3 regions of the Streptomyces tremellae genome follow, and region 3 is predicted to be linked to each of the others. Evidence: riboswitches for the same ligand, from Rfam matches in the RefSeq annotation. Region 3 holds a riboswitch; each other region holds the start of a gene.
What was found. Region 3 has a riboswitch for cobalamin ahead of ABEA77_RS21380 (ribonucleoside-diphosphate reductase subunit alpha). Riboswitches for the same ligand answer to the same signal wherever they lie in the genome.
Positions count from the first base shown of each region.

Region 1: it holds a riboswitch for cobalamin, as region 3 does, so the genes downstream of both, cobN (cobaltochelatase subunit CobN) here and ABEA77_RS21380 (ribonucleoside-diphosphate reductase subunit alpha) in region 3, are expected to answer to the same signal.
Region 2: it holds a riboswitch for cobalamin, as region 3 does, so the genes downstream of both, metE (5-methyltetrahydropteroyltriglutamate--homocysteine S-methyltransferase) here and ABEA77_RS21380 (ribonucleoside-diphosphate reductase subunit alpha) in region 3, are expected to answer to the same signal.

Region 1 is NZ_BAABEP010000050.1:8,330-15,377, reverse strand. It holds gene ABEA77_RS26040 (cobalt-precorrin-5B (C(1))-methyltransferase) at 1-445, opposite strand, end outside; gene ABEA77_RS26035 (cobalt-precorrin-6A reductase) at 457-1,344, shown strand; gene ABEA77_RS26030 (precorrin-2 C(20)-methyltransferase) at 1,469-3,076, opposite strand; gene ABEA77_RS26025 (precorrin-8X methylmutase) at 3,073-3,717, opposite strand; gene cobG (precorrin-3B synthase) at 3,714-5,090, opposite strand; cobalamin riboswitch at 5,207-5,328, shown strand; gene cobN (cobaltochelatase subunit CobN) at 5,360-7,048, shown strand, end outside.
Region 2 is NZ_BAABEP010000005.1:92,862-99,909, forward strand. It holds gene ABEA77_RS06330 (GH92 family glycosyl hydrolase) at 36-3,857, shown strand; gene metE (5-methyltetrahydropteroyltriglutamate--homocysteine S-methyltransferase) at 3,938-6,262, opposite strand; cobalamin riboswitch at 6,418-6,621, opposite strand; gene ABEA77_RS06340 (VOC family protein) at 6,867-7,048, shown strand, end outside.
Region 3 is NZ_BAABEP010000033.1:6,471-13,518, forward strand. It holds gene ABEA77_RS21380 (ribonucleoside-diphosphate reductase subunit alpha) at 1-1,468, opposite strand, end outside; adenosylcobalamin-variant (AdoCbl-variant) riboswitch at 1,623-1,713, opposite strand; gene ABEA77_RS21385 (Uma2 family endonuclease) at 1,838-2,425, shown strand; gene mctP (monocarboxylate uptake permease MctP) at 2,489-4,108, opposite strand; gene ABEA77_RS21395 (DUF3311 domain-containing protein) at 4,105-4,404, opposite strand; gene ABEA77_RS21400 (GntR family transcriptional regulator) at 4,657-5,430, opposite strand; gene ABEA77_RS21405 (extracellular solute-binding protein) at 5,736-7,013, shown strand.

The DNA of each region.
Region 1 (7,048 bases), on a different contig from region 3:
CGACCGCGTCGAGGTGTTCGGCCATCAGCCTTCGGGGCACCGGGTTGATGGCGGGCTCGCCCACGTCGAGCGGGAGCCCCGGCCTGGTCACCGTGCCCACGCCGGGGCCCGCCCTGAACACCACGCCCGCGCCGGGCGCGAGCCGGCGGACCGTGGCGCGGATCAGGGCGCCGTGGGTGACGTCCGGGTCGTCGCCCGCGTCCTTGACCACGCCGGCCGTGGCCGCGGTGCCGTCCGCCGCGAGCTCCTCGACCGCGAGCGCGAACGCGGGCCGCTGCCCGCGCGGCAGGGTGATCGTCACGGGGTCGGGGAACTCCCCGGCGAGCAGCGCCGTGTACGCGGCGGTCGCCGCGGCCGTCGCGCAGGCGCCGGTCGTCCAGCCGGGCCGCAGGCCGGTGTGTTTGAGTTGGGCGTCCCGCCCGCCGCTCCCGGCCGGCCTAGCCATGGAGGATCCCGATGCGCCACGTGCTGATCCTCGGCGGCACCACCGAGGGACGGCGGCTCGCCGAGGCGCTGGTGGCCGCGGGGGCGTCTGCCGCATCGGGGGCGTCTCCCGCCGGGCGTACGACCCCAGCAGGACAGGCGGCTTCCGGTACGTGGGCGGACACCACCGCGCAGGCGGATCCCGCCGCGCGGGCTCCCACCGCCGCGCGGCCCGCGCGGGCCGCCCGGCTGCGCGTGACCAGTTCTCTCGCCGGCCGGGTCGCCCGGCCCGTGCTGCCGCCGGGCGAGGTGCGCGTCGGGGGCTTCGGCGGTGCGGAAGGGCTCGCGGTGTGGCTGCGTGAGCACCGTGTGGACGCGGTCATCGACGCCACCCATCCCTTCGCGGAGACCATCACTCGCAACGCGGCCCGTGCCGCCGCCACCTGCCATGTTCCCCTGCTCCGGCTGCGGCGGCCCGGCTGGGTCCCGCGGCCGGGCGACGACTGGCGGCCCGCCGCGTCCCTGGCCGCCGCCGCTGGGCTGCTCACGGCAGGGCCCTGGCGGCGGGTGTTCCTCACCACGGGCCGCATGGGGCTCGGCGCGTTCGCGCACCTGGACCGGCCGCGGTTCCTCGTACGGTCCGTGGACCCGCCGGAGCCGCCCGTCCCGCCGCGGCTCGACGTCCTCCTCGCCCGCGGCCCCTTCACCCTGGAGGGCGAGCGCGAGGTGCTGCGGCGGTACGCGATCGACGTCCTCGTCACCAAGGACAGCGGCGGCGCCGCCACCGCGCCCAAGCTGACGGCCGCCCGCGAGGCCGGCCTCCCCGTGGTCGTCGTCACCCGCCCGGCGACACCCGAGGGCGTCGAGACGGCCGACACGGTCGAGGCCGCGACGGCCTGGGCGCTGCGCCGGGTGCGGTAGGGCCGCGCGTGCTCCCTGCGTCGCGCCCGGTGGAGCCGCACGCGGTCCAGCGGGAGCGCGCCGCGCGCGGTCCGGTGGGAGAGGCCCGCACGCGGCCCGCGGGCAACGCGCATGCCCGCGGGCCTCACCCGCCCTCCGGGTACCTCCGGGGCGTCCAGGCGACCTCGCCGCCCGCGCGGTGTGCGGCGACCGTCTGGGACGAGCCGATCAGCAGGACCGTCCGCATGTCGACCTGGGCCGGGTCGAGGTCGGTGAGGCGGACGATGCGGACACGCTCCTCGGGGCCGCCCACGTCCCGCGCGAGGACGACCGGGGTGTCGGGGGCGCGGTGTTCGAGGAGGAGTTCGCGGGCCTTGCCGACCTGCCAGGTGCGGGACCTGGAACCGGGGTTGTACAGGGCCATCGCGAGGTCCGCGGAGGCCGCGGCGTGCAGCCGGGCCGCGACCACCTCCCACGGCTTGAGCCGGTCGGAGAGCGAGATCACCGCGTAGTCGTGGCCGAGCGGCGCGCCGGCGCGCGCGGCGGCCGCGTTGGCCGCGGTGACACCGGGCACGATCCGTACCGGCACGTCCTTGTACGGGTCGGCCGACGCGACTTCGAGGACCGCGGTCGCCATGGCGAACACCCCGGGATCGCCCGAGGAGACGACGGCGACGCGGTGGCCGCGGCGCGCGAGGTCGAGGGCGAAGTCGGCGCGCTCGGACTCGACCTTGTTGTCGGAGGCGTGGCGCCGCTGGCCTGGGCGCTCCGGCACCCGGGCCAGGTACGTCGCGTAGCCCACCAGGTCGTCGGCCGCCGCCAGTTCGCCGCGGGCCTCGGGGGTGAGCCAGAGGGGGCCCGCGGGCCCGGTGCCGACGACCACGACCCCGCCGCGCCCGTGCCGCGGCGCCTCGCGCCCCGGGCCGTCCTGCGCGGCCACGCGGCTCGGCAGCACCGTCACCGCGAAGTACGGCACCGTCTCCGGGTCGGCGTCCGCGAGCGCGCCGGTGCGCTCGCCCGGCATGGTGGCGCGCTCCACGTACCGCGCGTCGTCGAGCCGGCCGGCCCGCTCGACCGCCCGCCGCACGGCGGGGAAGGTGCGGCCGAGCTTCATCACGACCGCGGAGTCCGCGGCCGAGAGGCGGGCCGCGAGCTCCTCCTCGGGGAGCGTGCCCGGCAGGACCGTCAGCACCTCCTCGCCCTCGACCAGCGGTGTCCCCAGCCGCGCGGCCGCCGCGCTCACCGAGGTCACGCCCGGTACGACCTCGGTCGGGTAGCGGTGCGCGAGGCGCTTGTGCATGTGCATGTACGAGCCGTAGAAGAGGGGGTCGCCCTCGGCGAGCACCGCGACGGTGCGCCCGGCGTCCAGGTGCGCGGCGAGCCGCGCCGCGGCCTCCTCGTAGAAGGCGTCGATGGCGCCGCGGTACCCGCCCGGGTGGTCGGTCGTGCCGGTCGTGACCGGGTAGACGAGCGCCTCCTCGATGTGGTCGGGCCGCAGGTGCGGGGCGGCGATGGCGCGCGCGATGGACCTGCCGTGCCCGGCGCTGTGGTACGCGACGACGTCGGCCTCCGCGATCGCGCGCACCGCGCGCACGGTCAGCAGCTCCGGGTCGCCCGGCCCGAGCCCGACGCCGTACAGCCTGCCGGCCTGCCGGTCGGCCGTCCCGCCCGCGGCCGGGACGGGCTCCGTCCGCGCCGCCGACGCGTCCCCGGCCCCCGGGCGCGCGGCCGTGCCCGTCTCGCCCTCGCTCATCGCTCGTCCTCGCTCGCGATCGCGTTGAGCGCGGCTGCGGCGATGGCGCTGCCGCCGCGCCTGCCGCGTACGACCAGGTGGTCGAGGGCGGCGGGGTGCGCGGCGAGCGCGTCCTTGGACTCGGCAGCGCCGATGAAGCCGACCGGTACGCCGATCACGGCGGCCGGGCGGGGCGCGCCCTGCTCGACCATTTCGAGCAGCCGGAACAGCGCGGTCGGCGCGTTGCCGACGGCGACGACCGCGCCGTCGAGGCGGTCACGCCACAGTTCGAGCGCGGCGGCGCTGCGGGTGGTGCCCAGCTCGGCGGCGAGCGCGGGGACGGCCGGGTCGCCGAGAGTGCACACCACCTCGTTGCCTGCGGGCAGCCGCCTGCGGGTGACGCCGCTCGCGACCATCTGCGCGTCGCAGAGGATCGGCGCGCCCGCGCGCAGGGCGGCGCGTGCGCGGGCGACCACGCCGGCGCTGTGGGCGACGTCGGCGACCAGGTCGACCATGCCGCACGCGTGGATCATGCGGACGACGACCTGGGCCACGTCCGCGGGCAGACCGCTCAGGTCCGCCTCGGCGCGGATGGTGGCGAAGGAGCGGCGGTAGATCTCGGAGCCGTCCTTCTCGTAGGCGAAGCCAGTGGTCGTCGTCATCTCGTCACCGTTGTCGTCGTGGGGGTGTCTGGAGTGTCTGGAGTGCCTGGGGTGTCTGGAGTGCCTGGGTCTCGGCGCGGGTGCCGCCGGGCCGGGGCGGGGTCCGGGCCCGGGTCCGGGCCGGGGCCCGTCGAGGGGGCCGCGTCCGTGACCGTGGTCGTCGCGTACGTGCCGTCCCCCGTGGCCACCTTGTCGAGGTGCGGGCCGCGCGGGTGGCCGCAGCGGCGCGCGCAGCCGGAGAAGTAGACGGGCAGGCGCGCCCTGGGGCCGGCCGCGGCAGCCGCCGCGTCGGCCCGTACGTCCGCGAGCGACTTCGCGCAGCCGGGCCTGCCGGTGCACGCGCCGACGCGGGTCCAGGGCGAGTCCGCGCTGGTCACGAGGCCCGCGGCAGCGGCCCGTCCGAGCAGCACGTCGGCCGCGGTGGGCGTGAGGCCCGGCACGACGAGGCTCCGCCAGGGCGTGACCCGCAGGCCGTCGCCCGCGCCCGCGAGCAGCCGCCACTGCGCGGCGGTGAGCCGCCCGAGCGGCGGCTGTACGCAGACGGCGGCGCGCTCCCCGCCCGGCGCGCGGACCGTGCCGAGCGCGGGCGGGCCGCCGCGCGGCGGGGCGTAAGGGTCCGGTACGTGCTCCGCGCGCACGCCGCCCGCGCCGAGCGCGTCGCGCAGCACGGCGGCGAGGCGCGCGGCGCCGTCCCCCGGCAGTTCGTGTACGCGCCAGGCACCGGAGCCGGCGGCTGCCGTACGGAACGCCTCGGCCGCGAGCAGTGCGGCGCGCGGCGCGTCGGCGGCCCGTACGCGCAGCCGTCCCGGCCCGACGAGCAGCACGGCGCTCCCGGCCCCGGGCTCTGCGAGCAACGTCACATCGGCGCCGAGCGTCGCCACGTCGCCCCGCCCGTCGTCGAGCGCGAAGAGGAACCGTCCCGACAGGTCCGCCGCCCGGTCGCTCGCGCAGACCAGCGCGTCCAGCTCGCGCACCCACAACCGCACGTCAGCGAAGGGGAGTTCGTCCTCCCCGGCGAGCGGGGACGCGACGATGTTGCGGGCGCGCTCGTGCCGCTCGGAGGGCAGCAGGCCCGCCGCGTGCAGCCGGGCGGCGAGAGGCGCGGCGCAGGACTCCGCGAGGCCCCGCAGCTGAACGTTTCCGCGTGAGGTGAGGTCGAGGTGCCCGTCCCCGAGCAGCTCGGCCGCGTCGGCGACCACTTCGGCCTGACGTGCCGTCAGCAGCCCGCCGGGCAGCCGCAGACGGGCCAGCCTGCCGTCGTCGGCGGCGTGCAGCCGCAGCGCCCCGGGGCAGGCGTCGCCGCGGTCACGCACGGGGGATTCATCCCGGTGCGTTCCCTTTGGTGGCATGGCTGTCGACACGGCGGCGAGCATACCCAGCCCCACCTGGGCCACCCACCGCCCGCACACACCACGCCCCGCCGGGCGCCCGCCCCGCCCCGTGCCCCCGGCGGCCATGCGCTCTCCCCACTCCGACCAGCACCGCTTACTATCGAGGGACCAGCGACGGCGTCTGGGAGGAAGGCCGGTGAGAATCCGGCACGGTCCCGCCACTGTGAGCCCGGCACTCTCCGGGTGAGTCAGGAACTCCCGCCGTCCTCCCACTGCCCGGGGCGCGGACCCCGAGGAAGGCGAGCCGCCGCATGCTGCTGCTCCTGTCGACGTCCGACACCGATCTGCTCTCGGCCCGTGCCGCGCACGCGGCGGGCGCGCCCGTGCCGTTCAGGTTCGCCAACCCGGCGCGGCTGCCGCTCGACGACCTGCCGGGGCTGCTCGACGGTGCGGACCTCGTCGTCGTGCGGCTGCTCGGCGGGGTGCGCGCCTGGCAGGAGGGGATCGACGCGCTGCGGGCGAGCGGCGTGCCGCTGGTCGTCCTCACCGGCGAGCAGGCCCCCGACGCGCAGCTGATGGAGGCGTCGACGGTCCCCATCGGCATCGCGGCCGAGGCGCACGCCTACCTCGCGCACGGCGGCCCCGCCAACCTCGACCAGCTGGCCCGCTTCCTCTCCGACACCGTGCTGCTCACCGGGCACGGCTTCGAGCCGCCCGCGCCCGCCCCGACCTGGGGGCACCTGGAGCGCGATGCCGCGCCAGGCGCGACGGGGCCGCTCGTCGCGGTGCTCTACTACCGCGCGCACCACATGAGCGGCAACACCGGTTTCGTGGACGCCCTGTGCTCGGCGATCGAGGCGGCGGGCGGCCGGCCGCTGCCGCTGTACGTGGCGTCGCTCCGCACCCCTGAGCCCGAGCTGCTCGACGCGCTCGGCGCGGCGGACGCGCTGGTCACGACGGTCCTCGCGGCGGGCGGCACCCGCCCTGCCGGGGCCTCGGCGGGCGAGGACGACGAGTCGTGGGACGCGGGCGCGCTGGCCGCGCTCGGCGTCCCGATCCTCCAGGCGCTGTGCCTGACGGGCTCGCGCGCCGACTGGGAGGCCAACGACGAGGGGCTCTCGCCGCTGGACGCGGCCGGGCAGATCGCGGTGCCGGAGTTCGACGGGCGGCTGATCACCGTGCCGTTCTCGTTCAAGGAGATCGACGAGGACGGTCTGCCTTCGTACGTCGCCGACCCGGAGCGCGCCGCCCGCGTCGCCGGGATCGCGGTCCGTCACGCGCGGCTGCGCCACATACCCCCTGCGGACAAGCGCCTCGCGCTGGTGCTCTCCGCGTACCCGACGAAGCACTCCCGCATCGGCAACGCCGTGGGCCTCGACACCCCGGCGAGCGCCGTCGCGCTGCTGCGCCGCCTCGTCGCCGAGGGGTACGACTTCGGCCCGGCCGCGCCGCCCGCGGAGGGCGCTCCCGCGACCGGTGCCCTGCCCGCCGTCCCGGGCCTCGTCTCGGGCGACGGCGACGAGCTGATCCGCGCGCTCATCGAGGCCGGCGGCCACGACCAGGAGTGGCTCACCGAGGAGCAGCTCGCACGCAACCCGGTGCGCGTCCCGGCCGCCGACTACCGCCGCTGGTTCGCCGAACTCCCCGCCGAGCTGCGGGAGTCGGTGGAGGAGCACTGGGGGCAGGCGCCGGGTGAGATGTTCGTGGACCGCACGCACAACCCCGAGGGCGACATCGTCCTCGCGGCGCTGCGGTACGGCAATCTGCTGATCCTGATCCAGCCGCCGCGCGGCTTCGGCGAGAACCCCATCGCGATCTACCACGACCCCGACCTGCCGCCCTCGCACCACTACCTCGCCGCGTACCGCTGGATCCAGGCGCCGCGTGCCGAGGGCGGGTTCGGCGCGGACGCCATGGTCCACCTGGGCAAGCACGGCAATCTGGAGTGGCTGCCCGGCAAGAACGCGGGCCTGTCCGCTGCCTGCGCGCCCGACGCGGCC
Region 2 (7,048 bases), on a different contig from region 3:
TGACAACGTTGTCCACACCTCACGGGAGTCCCCGTATGCAGCACTCACACCCCAGGGACCGCCGCCGCAGGCGGAGACCGGCTCTCGTCGCGGGACTGGCCGCGCTCACCCTCGTGGCGTCCGCGCAGGGCGGTGCCTACGCGGCATCGGCGAGCCCCGCGCACCCCGCGAAGACGTCCTTCAGCTCCTCCTTCGAGGCCGGTGACCCGGCCCCGACCTGGACCGACACCGCCGAGCGCGGCAAGGTCTCCGGGGTCGACGGCGCGTTCACGAGTGGGGTCCCCGGCAACCTCAACGACCATGTGACCGCCGTCGCGGCGAGCAGCGAGAACACCCAGGGCGGTGAGGTCGCCCGCAACCTCGCCGACGGCGACGCCTCCAGCAAGTGGCTCGCCTTCACCACCACCGCCCAGGTCACCTACGACCTCGACTCCCCGGCCGCCCTCACCGGCTACGCCCTGACCTCCGCCAACGACCACGCCGAGCGCGACCCCAAGTCGTGGGCGCTGCAAGGCTCGACGGACGGCGAGGACTGGAAGACGCTCGACACCCGGGACGGCGAGTCCTTCGCCAAGCGGCAGCAGACACAGAGCTACGACCTCACGGGCCGGCCGGCCGCGTACGCCCACTACCGGCTGGAGATCACCGCCAACAACGGCGCCACCGACGCCACCCAGCTGGCGGACCTGCAACTCGTCGCCGCCGGCTCCGCCGCGCCGCCGCCCCCGCAGATGCTCAGCCGCGTCGACAGCGGCCCCGCCACCTCGCCCACCGCCAAGACCGGCATGGGCTTCACCGGCAAGAGCGCGCTGCGCTACGCCGGTTCGCAGACCGCCGCAGGCCGCGGCTACTCGTACAACAAGGTCTTCAAGGCCGACGTCGCGGTGCGCCGCGACACCCAGCTTTCGTACGAGATCTTCCCCGCGATGGCCAGTGGCGACCTGGACTACCAGGCCACCAACGTCTCCGTCGACCTGGCGTTCACCGACGGCACGTACCTCAGCGGCCTCGGCGCCGTCGACCAGAACGGCTTCGGACTCAGCCCGCGCGGCCAGGGCGACTCGAAGTCCCTCTACGTCAACCAGTGGAACCACCGCGTCTCGCGGATCGGCGACGTCGCGGCGGGCAAGACCGTGGCGCGCATCCTCGTCGCGTACGACGCCCCCAAGGGACCCGCCAAGTTCCAGGGCTGGGTCGACGACATCGGCCTCGCAGTGACCCCGCCGGCCAAGCCGAAGGCGCACCTCTCCGACTACGCGCTGACCACCAGGGGCACCAACTCCAGCGGCAGCTTCTCGCGCGGCAACAACTTCCCCGCGACCGCCGTGCCGAACGGCTTCAACTTCTGGACCCCGGTCACCGACGCGAGCTCCGACAGCTGGCTCTACAACTACGCCAGCCAGAACAACGCCGACAACCTCCCCGAGATGCAGGCGATCGGCCTCAGCCACGAGCCCAGCCCCTGGATGGGCGACCGGCAGACCTTCCAGGTCATGCCGTCGGCCGCCGCGGGCAAGCCCGACACCTCGCGCACCGGACGGGCGCTCGCCTTCCGCCACGACAACGAGGAGGCGCGGCCCTACGAGTACGGCGTCACCTTCGAGAACGGGCTCACGGCACAGGTCGCGCCCACCGACCACGCCGCGGTCATGCGCTTCACCTACCCGGGCAAGGACGCGTCCGTCGTCTTCGACAACGTCTCCCAGCAGGGCGGCCTGACCCTCGACAAGGACAACGGCACCTTCACCGGCTACTCCGACGTCAAGAGCGGCCTGTCCACGGGCGCCACCCGCCTGTTCGTGTACGGCACCTTCGACGCGCCCGTCACCGAGGGCGGTTCGAGCGGTGTCACGGGCTATCTGAAGTTCGCGCCCCGGCACGGCCGCACGGTGACGCTGCGCATGGCGACCTCGCTGATCGGCGTCGACCAGGCCAAGGCCAACCTGGCGCAGGAGATCCCGGCAGGCACCTCGTACGAGAAGGTACGCGACGCGGCCCGCGCGCAGTGGGACAAGCTGATGGGCCGGATCACCGTGAAGGGCGCGAGCCAGGACCAGCTCACCACGCTCTACTCGAACATGTACCGGCTCTACCTCTACCCGAACTCCGGCTTCGAGAACACCGGTTCGAAGAAGAAGCCGGTCTACCGCTACGCCAGCCCGTTCTCCGCGATGCCGGGGCCCGACACCGCTACCCACACCGGCGCCAAGATCGTCAACGGCAAGGTGTACGTCAACAACGGCTTCTGGGACACCTACAGGACCACCTGGCCGGCCTACTCGCTGCTCACGCCACAGAGGGCGGGCGAGATGGTCGACGGATTCGTCCAGCAGTACAAGGACGGCGGCTGGATGTCGCGCTGGTCCTCGCCCGGCTACGCCGACCTGATGACCGGCACCTCGTCGGACATCGCCTTCGCCGACGCGTACCTCAAGGGCGTGAAGTTCGACGCCGAGGCCGCCTACGACGCCGCGGTCAAGAACGCCACCGTCGTCCCGCCCTCCTCGGGCGTCGGCCGCAAGGGCATGAACACCTCGCCGTTCCTCGGCTACACCACCACCAGCACCGGCGAGGGCTTCTCCTGGGCCATGGAGGGGTACGTCAACGACTACGGCATCGCCCAGATGGGCAAGGCCCTCTACCAGAAGACCCACAAGAAGCGGTACGCCGACGAGTCCGCCTACTTCCGCAACCGGGCGCAGGACTACGTCGAGCTCTACGACAAGCAGGTCGGCTTCTTCCAGGGCCGCGACGACCAGGGCAACTGGCACCTGCCGCCCGGCCAGTACGACCCGCGCGACTGGGGCGGCGACTACACCGAGAGCAACGGCTGGGGCTACTCCTTCACCGTGCCCCAGGACACCCGCGGCCTCGCGGACATCTACGGTGGCCGCGCCGGCCTCGCGAAGAAGCTCGACACGTTCTTCTCGACGCCCGAGACGGCCCAGTTCCCCGGCTCCTACGGCGGCGTCATCCACGAGATGACCGAGGCCAGGGACACCCGGATGGGCGAGCTCGGCCAGAGCAACCAGCCCGCGCACGGCATCACGTACATGTACGACGCCGCCGGCCAGCCGTACAAGACGCAGGCAAAGGTCCGCGAGGTGCTGTCCCGGCTCTACACCGGAAGCGACATCGGACAGGGTTACCACGGCGACGAGGACAACGGCGAGCAGTCGGCCTGGTACATCTTCTCGTCGCTCGGCTTCTACCCGCTCGTGATGGGCAGCGGCGACTACACCATCGGCTCCCCGCTGTTCCAGCAGGCCACCCTGCACCTCGACAACGGACGGACCCTGACGGTCAACGCGCCGAGGAACAGCTCACGCAACGTCTACATCCAGGGCGTGAAGTTCAACGGCAAGCGGTGGGACTCCACGTCTCTCCCGCACGACCTGCTCGTCAAGGGCGGGACGCTGGACTTCGCGATGGGGCCGCGGCCCTCCGCCTGGGGCAGCGGCGAGAAGGACGGACCCGCCTCCATCACCCAGGGCGACACGGCCCCGACGCCGCGCACCGACGCCCTCTCGGGCCCCGGTGCCCTGTTCGACGACACCTCCGACACATCGGCCTCGTTCACCGCCGTCGACCTGCCGCTCGGCACCTCGGGCGCCCCGGTGGAAGGCGTGCAGTACACCCTGACCTCCGCGGACCGCGCCAAGGCCCCGGACGGCTGGGTGCTCCAGGGCTCCACCGACAACAGCCACTGGACGACCGTGGACCGGCGCTCCGGGCAGTCCTTCACGTGGGACAAGCAGACCCGCCCGTTCACCGTCGCCCACCCGGGCGCGTACACGCACTACCGGCTGGTGGCGGACCACGAAAGCACCCTCGCGGAGGTCGAGTTGCTGCACTGACCCCGGCACGCACCCGCACCCCGGGCCCCGGGACCGCGCCGCACACGGCGCGGGCCCGGGGCCTTCGCACCGCGCCGGGATCAGACCGACGGGCCGCCCAGCTCCGCGCGGACCGTGCGGGCGGCGGCGACCAGGTGTTCGAGCGAAGCGCGGGTCTCCGGCCAGGCCCGGGTCTTCAGCCCGCAGTCCGGGTTGACCCAGAGCCGCTCAGCGGGGATCGCCCCGAGCCCGGCGCGCAGCAGCGCGGCGGCCTCCTCGGCGCTCGGCACCCGCGGTGAGTGGATGTCGTAGACACCGGGGCCCGCCTCGCGCGGATAGCCGTGGCCCGCGAGCTCGTGGGCGACCTGCATGTGCGAGCGGGCCGCCTCCAGGCTGATGACGTCCGCGTCGAGGTCGTCGATGGCCCCGACGATGTCGCCGAACTCGGCGTAGCACATGTGCGTGTGGATCTGGGTGACGGGCGCGGCGCCCCCCGTGGTGAGCCGGAACGCCTCGGTGGCCCACGCCAGATAGGCGGGGCGGTCGGCGGCGCGCAGCGGCAGCGTCTCGCGCAGCGCGGGCTCGTCCACCTGGATCACCCCGGTACCGGCCGCCTCCAGGTCGTTCACCTCGTCGCGCAGCGCGAGCGCCACCTGCCGCGCCGTCTCCCCGAGCGGCTGGTCGTCACGGACGAAGGACCAGGCGAGCATGGTGACGGGACCGGTCAGCATGCCCTTGACCGGACGGTCGGTGAGGGACTGCGCGTACGCCGTCCAGCGCACCGTCATCGGCCCGGGGCGTGCGATGTCGCCCGCGAGGATCGGCGGACGCACGCAGCGGGTGCCGTACGACTGGACCCAGCCGTGCCGGGTGGCGAGGTAGCCGGTGAGCTGCTCGGCGAAGTACTGCACCATGTCGTTGCGTTCGGGCTCGCCGTGCACCAGCACGTCGAGTCCCGTCTTCTCCTGGAAGGAGATCACGTCCCGGATCTCGGCCCTGATCCGCTCCTCGTACTCCTCGGTACCGATCCGACCCGAGCGCAGGTCGGCGCGCGCCGCCCGCAGTTCGCCGGTCTGCGGGAAGGAGCCGATCGTGGTCGTCGGCAGCAGCGGCAGGCCGAGCCGTGCGCGCTGCGCGGCGGCCCGCTCCGGGTAGGGCAGAAAGCGGCGGGTCCCGGCCTCGGTGACGGCTGCGGCGCGGGCGCGGACGGCCGGGTCGCGGGTGACGGGCGAGGCGGCGCGGGAGGCCAGCGCCGCCCGGTTCACGGCGAGTTCGGCGGCGATCGCGTCCGTGCCCCGCGCCAGGCCCCGCGCGAGGGCGGCGACCTCCGCGGTCTTCTGCCGCGCGAAGGCGAGCCAGCGCAGGATCTGCGGGTCGATGTCGCGCTCGGCCGCCGTGTCCAGCGGGACGTGCAGCAGGGAGCAGGACGCCGACACGTCGACCCGGTCGGCGAGTCCCAGGAGTGTGCCGAGCGTGCTGAGGGACTTCTCCAGGTCGTTCACCCAGATGTTGCGGCCGTCGACGACGCCCGCCACGAGCCGCTTGCCCGGCAGGCCGCCGACGGCGGCGAGCGCGTCCAGGTTGGCGGCCGCCGGCCCGGTGAAGTCGAGCGCGAGGCCCTCGACGGGCGAAGCCGCCAGTACGGGCAGGGCGTCGCCCAGCCGGTCGAAGTAGGAGGCCACGAGCAGCCGCGGCCGGTCGGCGAGGGCGCCCAGGTCGCGGTAGGCGCGCGCGGTGGCGTTCAGCTCCGCAGGGGTGCGGTCCTGGACCAGGGCGGGCTCGTCCAGTTGCACCCACTCGGCACCCGCCGCGCGCAGGTCGGCGAGCACCTCCGCGTAGACGGGCAGCAGCCGGTCGAGCAGGGTCAGCGGGTCGAAGCTGGCCGCGACCCCCGGCGCGGGCTTCGACAGCAGCAGATAGGTGACGGGGCCGACCAGGACAGGCCGGGCGGCGAGGCCGAGTGCGAGCGCCTCGCGGACCTCGGCGACCTGCTTGGCCGAGTCGGCCAAGAAGGCGGTGTCGGGGCCCAACTCGGGTACGAGGTAGTGGTAGTTGGTGTCGAACCACTTGGTCATTTCGAGCGGCGCGACGTCCTGCGTGCCACGGGCCATGGCGAAGTAGCCGTCCAGCGGGTCGGCGGCCACGGCGGCCCGGTGCCGCGCGGGGACCGCGCCGACCATGACGGTCGTGTCGAGCATGTGGTCGTAGTACGAGAAGTCGCCCGTGGGCACCTCGTCGAGGCCGGCGGCCGCCAGGTTGCGCCAGTTGGCGCGGCGCAGTCCCGCGGCGGTGGCGCGGAGGGCGGCGGCGTCCACGCGGCCCTTCCAGTACCCCTCGATCGCCTTCTTGAGCTCGCGGCCCTGCCCCTGCCTCGGGTAGCCGTACACGGTGGCCCGTGCCGCCGCGGCTGTGGTCTCGCTGGTCACGGAGTTCTCCTTCGAGAGACGTTTCCCTGGGATCCCGGGGTCTCGTGGTGAGGAGAGGGGTGACGCAACCCGCGGCACGGCCCGCGAGGCGCGGCCGTCCGCCGGTGGTGCACGCCGACCCGCCCACGAGGTCACCGGTGTTCCGTGCGCGTGGGGTACGCGTACGGGCAGTGGCAGGTCTTCGGACTCGCGGGCGTGTCCTCGTCGTCTCCGACGCGGATTCCTACTGGCCGTCGCTTCCCAGACCCCTGTCGCGGGGCCCAGTGCGTATGACGGCGGTCGTTCCCGCTCACCGCTGCGGGGCAGTCCCGGATTCCCACCGGGTTCCCTCTTGCGACGCCACCGCCTGGCGGACGGGGCGAACCAGCTGCGCCACCCACCCTACGGGCCCGCGCGGCCTCCGTGCCAGGCCATCCGGATTCCGGTACGCGCCCGCTGCTTCCTGGTGGAGAGCGGGCACCCTGGATGGGGTGCGCGTGCCTCCGCGGGCGGAGCGGGCATGCGCCGGGCGACTTCCTCAGGGCCCGGCGCGCCGCGGCGGAGGCGTGCTCGCCCACGGGGTGTACAGCCCCGCTGCGACGTGGTGAACCCGGAAAGGACCGGCATGTTTCATCTTGACCACCTCTGCCTGGGCGTACGCGAGTTGGACGACGGCGTGCGCCGGGTGCGGGAGGAGACGGGGCTCGCACACTACGACGGGGGCGTCTTCCCCTTCGGCCTCGCCAACACGATCTTCCCCCTCGGCGGGGACGTCTACCTGGAGGTCGAGGCGGTGACGGCTCCCGC
Region 3 (7,048 bases):
CGGTCGGGTAGAAGTTGCGGTCCACGACCCGGTCGAGGAAGCGCACCGCGACGCGGACGGCCGCGTCGAGCCGCTCCCAGTCGAGCGCGGTGTCCACCCCGCCGTAAGGGCCCGCGGCGGTGAACGCGCCCAGGTTGACCGAGCCGAGGTTGCACACGGCGGTCTCGGAGTCGTCCGTGACCTCCAGGATCTCGGTGCACAGGTTCGACGAGTGGATGACCCGACCGGGCCCGGCGGTCTGGTTGGCCGTGCGGTTCGCGGTGTCCTTGAAGGTCATCCAGCCGTTGCCGGTCTGCGCGAGGGTGCGCATCATCCGCCCGTACAGCTCGCGCGCGGGCAGCGTGGTGCGGGCGAGGCCGGCCGCCTCGGCGGCCCGGTACGCGGCGTCGAACCGCTCGCCCCACAGGTCGGTGAGCTCGGGCACGTCGGACGGCGAGAACAGCGACCACTCCTCGTCGGCGGCGACCCGGCGCATGAACTCGTCGGGGATCCAGTGCGCGAGGTTCAGGTTGTGGGTGCGGCGGGCCTCCTCGCCGGTGTTGTCGCGCAGTTCGAGGAACTCCTCGATGTCGGCGTGCCAGGTCTCCAGGTACACGGCGGCGGCACCCTTGCGGCGGCCGCCCTGGTTCACGGCGGCGACGGAGGCGTCCAGGGTGCGCAGGAACGGCACGATCCCGTTGGAGAGCCCGTTGGTGCCCCGGATCAGCGAGCCGCGTGCCCGCACCCGCGAGAACGGCAGGCCGATGCCGCCCGAGTGCTTCGAGAGCCGCGCGACCTGGTGGTAGCGGGCGTAGATCGAGTCCAGCTCGTCCAGCGGCGAGTCCAGCAGGTAGCAGGAGGACATCTGCGGGTGGCGGGTGCCCGAGTTGAACAGGGTGGGGGAGGAGGGCAGGTACGCGCGGCGCGACATCAGCCGGTACAGGTCGGCGACCTCGGCCAGCGAGGCGTCCGAGGTGTCCCTCGCGAGCCCGGCCGCCACCCGCAGCAGGAAGTACTGCGGCGTCTCGATGACCCGGCGGGTCGTCGGGTGGCGCAGCACGTAGCGCGTGTACACGGTCCGCAGGCCGAAGTACTCGAAGCCGTCGTCGGCCGCCGGGTCCACCAGCGCGTCGAGGGCGGCCCGGTGCGCGGCCGTGAACGCGGCGGTGCGGTCGGCGATCAGCCCCTCGCGGTGCCCGACGGCGATCGACGCGGAGAACGACACGGCGCCCTCGCCCGCCGCCTCCTCGGCCACGGCGCGGGCCAGCAGCCGGGCGGCGAGCCTGCTGTACGCGGGGTCCTCGGAGATCAGGCCTGCGGCGGCCTCGGTCGCGAGGTCGCGCAGCTCGGCCGCGTCCGCGTGGGCGCTGCGGCCGCGCAGCGCTGCGGCGGCCACCCTGCCTGGCTCGACGCCGGGCAGGTCGGCGGTGAGGTCCGTGAGAATCCGCAGCAGTTCGGCCGAAACGGGTTCCGGGGGTGCGATGGTCACGCTGGAGGCTCTCCCTCACTTGGCCGGTCCGCGCGGGGCGGGGAACGGCGGTGAGGGCACCGGCCCCTGGGCAGGGCGGGCGGCACCACCGCGTCCACCGGTCCACTCCACGAGACCCGGACGTCCTGGCAGCCCCGGCACCGCGCCGGGGCGGCTGCCGTCAGGTACTCGGACTCGCGCGGACGCACCGCGCACACCGTTGCGGGACAGTCCCGGACTCTCACCGGGTTCCCCTGCGTCGGCAGCGCCATGAGCATACATCTGGGCGCACCCGGCGCAACGACCACTAGATGTTGTGGCGTGTGGCGTTCTGAGGGTCCGGTGTCGGCTGCTTGGGATATCGTTCGGGACTAGAAGGAGGCGCTTCCCGTGACCGCTGTGAGCGACGGGCGCGAGATTGTGCCGGAGGAGTTCGAGGAGGCCGCCGAGGTGTTGGTGGAGCACTTGACCGGCATCCGATTCGGACTCTTCGACGGGAAGATCAGGAGCAAGACAGGGCCGGACCCGGAGCACGGGCGGATCATCGAGTGGCTGACCCGTATCTGCATCCAGGCCAGGCCTGAGCTGTGGCTGTATCCGGAGCAGGGGCTCAAGGTGCAGCAGTACCGCAGGGGCCGGGCCAGGCCGGACGGTGTGCTCACGGAGAGCGGTGCGCTCCTCGGCCGTGGTGAGTGGGCGGAGCCGGAGGGCGCCGTTCCCATGGCCCTTGAGGTCACGTCGTACGACGACGATACCAACGCCCGCGACCGGGTCGAGAAGCCGGCGGCCTACGCCCAGGCGGGCATCCCGGTGTACCTGTTGGTCGATCGGGACAACGCGGAGGTCCGCGTGCACAGCGAGCCCGACGGCGTGCGGTACGAGAGCGTGCGCGTGGTGCCGTTCGGCAAGGAAATCACCCTGCCGGAGCCCGTCGGGATCACGCTCGACACCGAGCCGCTCAAGGACTGGGTGCACTGACCCCGGGCCCGTGGACGGCGACGGGCCACCGCCCGGTAAGAGGCGGCGGCCCGTGGGGGCGGGTCAGTTGACGGGGGCCGGGGGGAGTTCCACCTCGACGTCCTTGTCGCCCGCGTCCGCGGTGTAGTCGCCCGGGCGCGTCTCGTCGGTGCCCTCGGGGGCCTTGAAGGCGCGGAAGACGAAGGTCAGGACGACGGAGACCAGGACGTTCAGCACGAACGCCGTCATGCCGATGTAGCCGATCTGCCCGATGCCGGGGATCTCGGCCGACGAGCCGCCGAAGTGCTTCTGCGTCGGGCTCGCGACGCCGTACGCGGCGAGCGTGCCGTAGACCATACCGGCGGCCCAGCCGGCCAGCAGCGCCCAGCGGTGGAACCAGCGGGTGAACAGGCCGCTGACGATGGCGGGCATGGTCTGGAGGATCCAGATGCCGCCGAGCAGCTGGAAGTTGATCGCCACCGTCTGGTCCATGCCGAGCACGAAGACCAGCGCGCCGACCTTCACCAGCAGGGAGACGAGCTTGGAGACGCGGGTCTCCTGCTCGGGCGTGGCGTCCGGCTTGATGAAGTCACGGTAGATGTTGCGGGTGAAGAGGTTCGCCGCCGCGATCGACATGATCGCCGCGGGCACCAGCGCGCCGATGCCGATCGCCGCGAACGCCACCCCCGCGAACCAGCTCGGGAACATCTGCGCGAACAGCGTCGGGATCGCCAACTGTCCGTTGGACACCTTGATCCCGGCCGCGATCGCCATGAAGCCGAGGATGGCGAGCAGCCCCAGCATCAGCGAGTACAGCGGCAGGATCGTGGTGTTGCGGCGGATCACCTCGCGGCTGCGGCTCGACAGGGTCGCCGTGATGGAGTGCGGGTACATGAACAGCGCGAGCGCGGAGCCGAGCGCGAGCGTGGCGTACCCCCACTGCCCGGTGGGCGGCGGGGCGAGCGAGCCCTTGGGCTTGCCGGTTGCCGGGGAGATCTTCGCGAACGCGTGCGCTGCCTTCGCGAAGATGTCGTCGAAGCCGCCGAGCCTGATCGGGATGTAGATGATCGCCACGAGGATGACGATGTAGATCAGGCCGTCCTTGACGAACGCGATCAGCGCGGGCGCGCGCAGCCCGGACACGTACGTGTACGCCGCGAGCACCAGGAAGGCGATGAACAGCGGCAGGTCCTTGACGAACCAGTTGCCGTTCTGGCCGCCTACGCCCATCACGTCCAGCACGGCCTGGATGCCGACGAGCTGGAGCGCGATGTACGGCATCGTCGCGAGGATGCCGGTGACCGCGATCGCGAGCGACAGGCCGCGGGAGCCGAAGCGGCCGCGGACGAAGTCGGAGGGCGTGACGTACCCGTGCCGGTGCGAGACCGACCACAGGCGCGGCAGGAACGTGAAGATCAGCGGGTAGACGAGGATCGTGTACGGCACCGCGAAGAAGCCGGAGGCGCCCGCCGCGTAGATCGCCGCGGGCACCGCGACGAACGTGTACGCGGTGTACAGGTCGCCGCCGAGCAGGAACCACGTCACCCAGGTGCCGAACGACCGCCCGCCCAGGCCCCATTCGTCGAGGCTGTGCTCGTTGGCCGCCCGGCGCCACCGGGCCGCGAGGAAGCCCATCACGGTCACGGCGAGGAAGAAGAAGATGAAGACGCCGAGCGCGACGCCGTTGACACCGCCGCCGTTCATCGCGCGGCACCTCCCTCACGCGCGGCGCGGGCCGCGGCCCGCGAGCGCTGGTCGTGCTGCCAGAGCTTGTGGGCGACCACCGTCAGCGCCGTGGTGATCAGCACCCACAGCAACTGGTACCAGTAGAAGAACGGGATGCCGATGAAGGTCGGGTCGACCCTGGCGTACGAGCCGACCCAGAGCATCGCGACGAACGGGATGACCAGGCACACCCCGATGACCACGCGCAGCGGGGTGACGGTGGGCGGTCTCGTGCCGCCCGCCGCGGATTCGTGCTCCTGAGGAACATCGGGCATCGGCTGCGTCCCCTCGCTTGATCACCTGGTAATGCGGGGGCAATCTAAGCGCGGTATAAGCGTTGCGTCACCCCCTGTCCGCGTATCGGAACGGAAACGGTGATGTCAACGGCGCTGCAAGCCGGTCGCACGAGTGGCCCGCGCCGGTCCGGTTCGGCACTCGTTTTCAGGCGCGGACCCGCGCGGGCCCGCCGTCTCGATCGCAGACGGCCCGGCGCGGGGGCTCCGGGCCGCTTGCGGGGCGCGCCGTCCTCAGCCCACCGGCCGGTGCAGCCGCGCCACGAACTTGTAGCGGTCGCCCCGGTACACGGACCGCACCCACTCGACCGCCTCGCCCCCCTCGTCCAGGGAGTGGCGGGACAGCATCAGCATCGGCAGGCCCACGTCCGTGCCGAGCAGCCCGGCCTCGCGGGGCGTGGCGAGCGAGGTCTCGATGGTCTCCTCGGCCTGCGCCAGGTGGACCCCGTAGACCTCGGCCAGCGCGGTGTAGAGCGAGGTGTACTTGACCAGGGAGCGGCGCAGCGCGGGGAAGCGCTTCGCCGACAGGTGGGTGGTCTCGATCGCCATCGGCTCGCCGCTCGCGAGGCGCAGCCGCTCGATGCGCAGCACCCGGCCGCCCGACGCGATCTCCAGCAGTCCGGCGAGCCGGTCGTCGGCCGTGACGTACCCGATGTCCAGCAGCTGCGAGGTGGGTTCGAGTCCCTGGGCCCGCATGTCCTCGGTGTACGAGGTGAGTTGGAGTGCCTGCGAGACTTTCGGCTTCGCGACGAACGTGCCCTTGCCCTGGATGCGCTCCAGCCTGCCCTCGACCACCAGCTCCTGGAGCGCCTGGCGCACCGTCGTGCGGGAGGTGTCGAACTCGGCGGCGAGCGTGCGCTCCGGCGGTACGGGCGTGCCGGGCGGCATCGTCCGGGTCATGTCCAGCAGATGTCTCTTGAGGCGGTAGTACTTTGGCACCCGGGCGGTGCGGGTGGCCGCCGCGCCGCTACCCTCGGTCCCGGAGGTGCCGGCACCCCCGTCCGCCATGACCTGCCTTCCCGGCTCCTGTGCTCCTGCCGTCACCGGCTCCTCCGTCTGTCGCGGCTCACATGGTGGCACGGTGCGGTGCTGGGACACGGCTCCGTGGTCGGGACGTTGGCCCGCCCTGCCTCAGGTGTCGGTCCGATAACGGACACGACAGCCCTTCTTATACACCCTTGACACCCCTAAAGGTCTAGGCCAAGCTCCCCGTACTGGTCTAAACCATTAAAGACCACGTCCCGGCCCCGGCAGTGCGTGGCGTCAGTCTTCGCGGTGGGCGGGGGGTAGCGGGAATCCCTGAGGAGGGTGGCGTGAAGCGGAAGCTCATAGGGGCGATCGGTGTCGCGGGGATGCTGATCGGAGTCGCGGCGTGCGGCGGATCGGGCGGCAGCGGGGACAAGGCGAGCGGCGGGGACGCCGGAAATACCATCAACGTGTGGTTGATGAGCGGTTCCAACCCCCCGAACTGGACCAAGCAGATCACCGCGGCGTACGAGAAGAAGTACCCCGGCAAGAAGGTCAAGATCGCGGTCCAGCAGTGGGACGGCATCCAGCAGAAGCTGACGACCGCCCTCTCCGAGTCCACGCCGCCCGACGTCATCGAGGTCGGCAACACCCAGACCCCGTACTACGCCCAGACCGGCGGTCTGATGGACCTCGGCAAGGACAAGGCGGCGCTCGGCGCCTCCGGCTGGCTGCCCGCCATGGCCAAGTCCGCGGTGTACGAGGGCAAGCAGATCGCGGTGCCGTGGTACGCGGCCAGCCGCGTCGTCATCTACAACAAGAAGATCTGGGCCGACGCGGGCATCACCGGCACGCCGAAGACCCAGGACGAGCTGTTCAAGGACCTCGCCAAGATCCAGGCCAAGGGCACCAAGGACGCCTTCTACCTGCCGGGCCAGGACTGGTACGCCTTCGACGGCATGCTCCTCGACGCCGGCGCCGACCTCGTCAGGAAGGACGGCGACGGCTACAAGGCCAACCTGGACACGCCCCAGGCCGCGCAGGCCATCCAGCTGTACAAGAAGCTCAACTCGTACGGCACCGCCCCCAAGGACAAGGACGAGGCGACGCCGCAGCAGTCCGACGTCTTCGCCAAGGGCGACGTCGGCGCCTTCCTCGGCCTCGGCTGGGAGGGCTCGGGCGCCCTCACCAAGAACCCGAAGCTGAAGGACCAGATCGGCTACTTCGCCCTCCCGGGCAAGACCGCGGACAAGACCGCCGCCGTCTTCCTCGGCGGTTCCAACCTCGCCGTCTCGCAGGGCACGAAGAACCCCAAGGGCGCGCTCAACTTCCTCAAGCTGGCCATGTCGGACCAGTTCGAGGGCGCGCTCGCCAAGGAGGGCGGCGTCGTCCCGAACAAGTCGTCGCTCAACGGCAACCTCGCGGGCAACGACTTCGGCACTGTCTCGGCGGCCGCCGCGGCCAACGGCGGCACCACGCCGCTGATCCCCGAGTGGGGCAACGTCGAGAACGCGCCCAACCCGATCACCACCCTCTTCATGACCGGTGTCCTCCAGGGCCAGTCCCCCTCCGCCGCGGCCGAGAAGGCCAACACGGAGATGGACAAGCGGCTCAGCCAGAAGTAACACGCCCGCAGCACCCTCCGCCCGCCGCGCGCCCC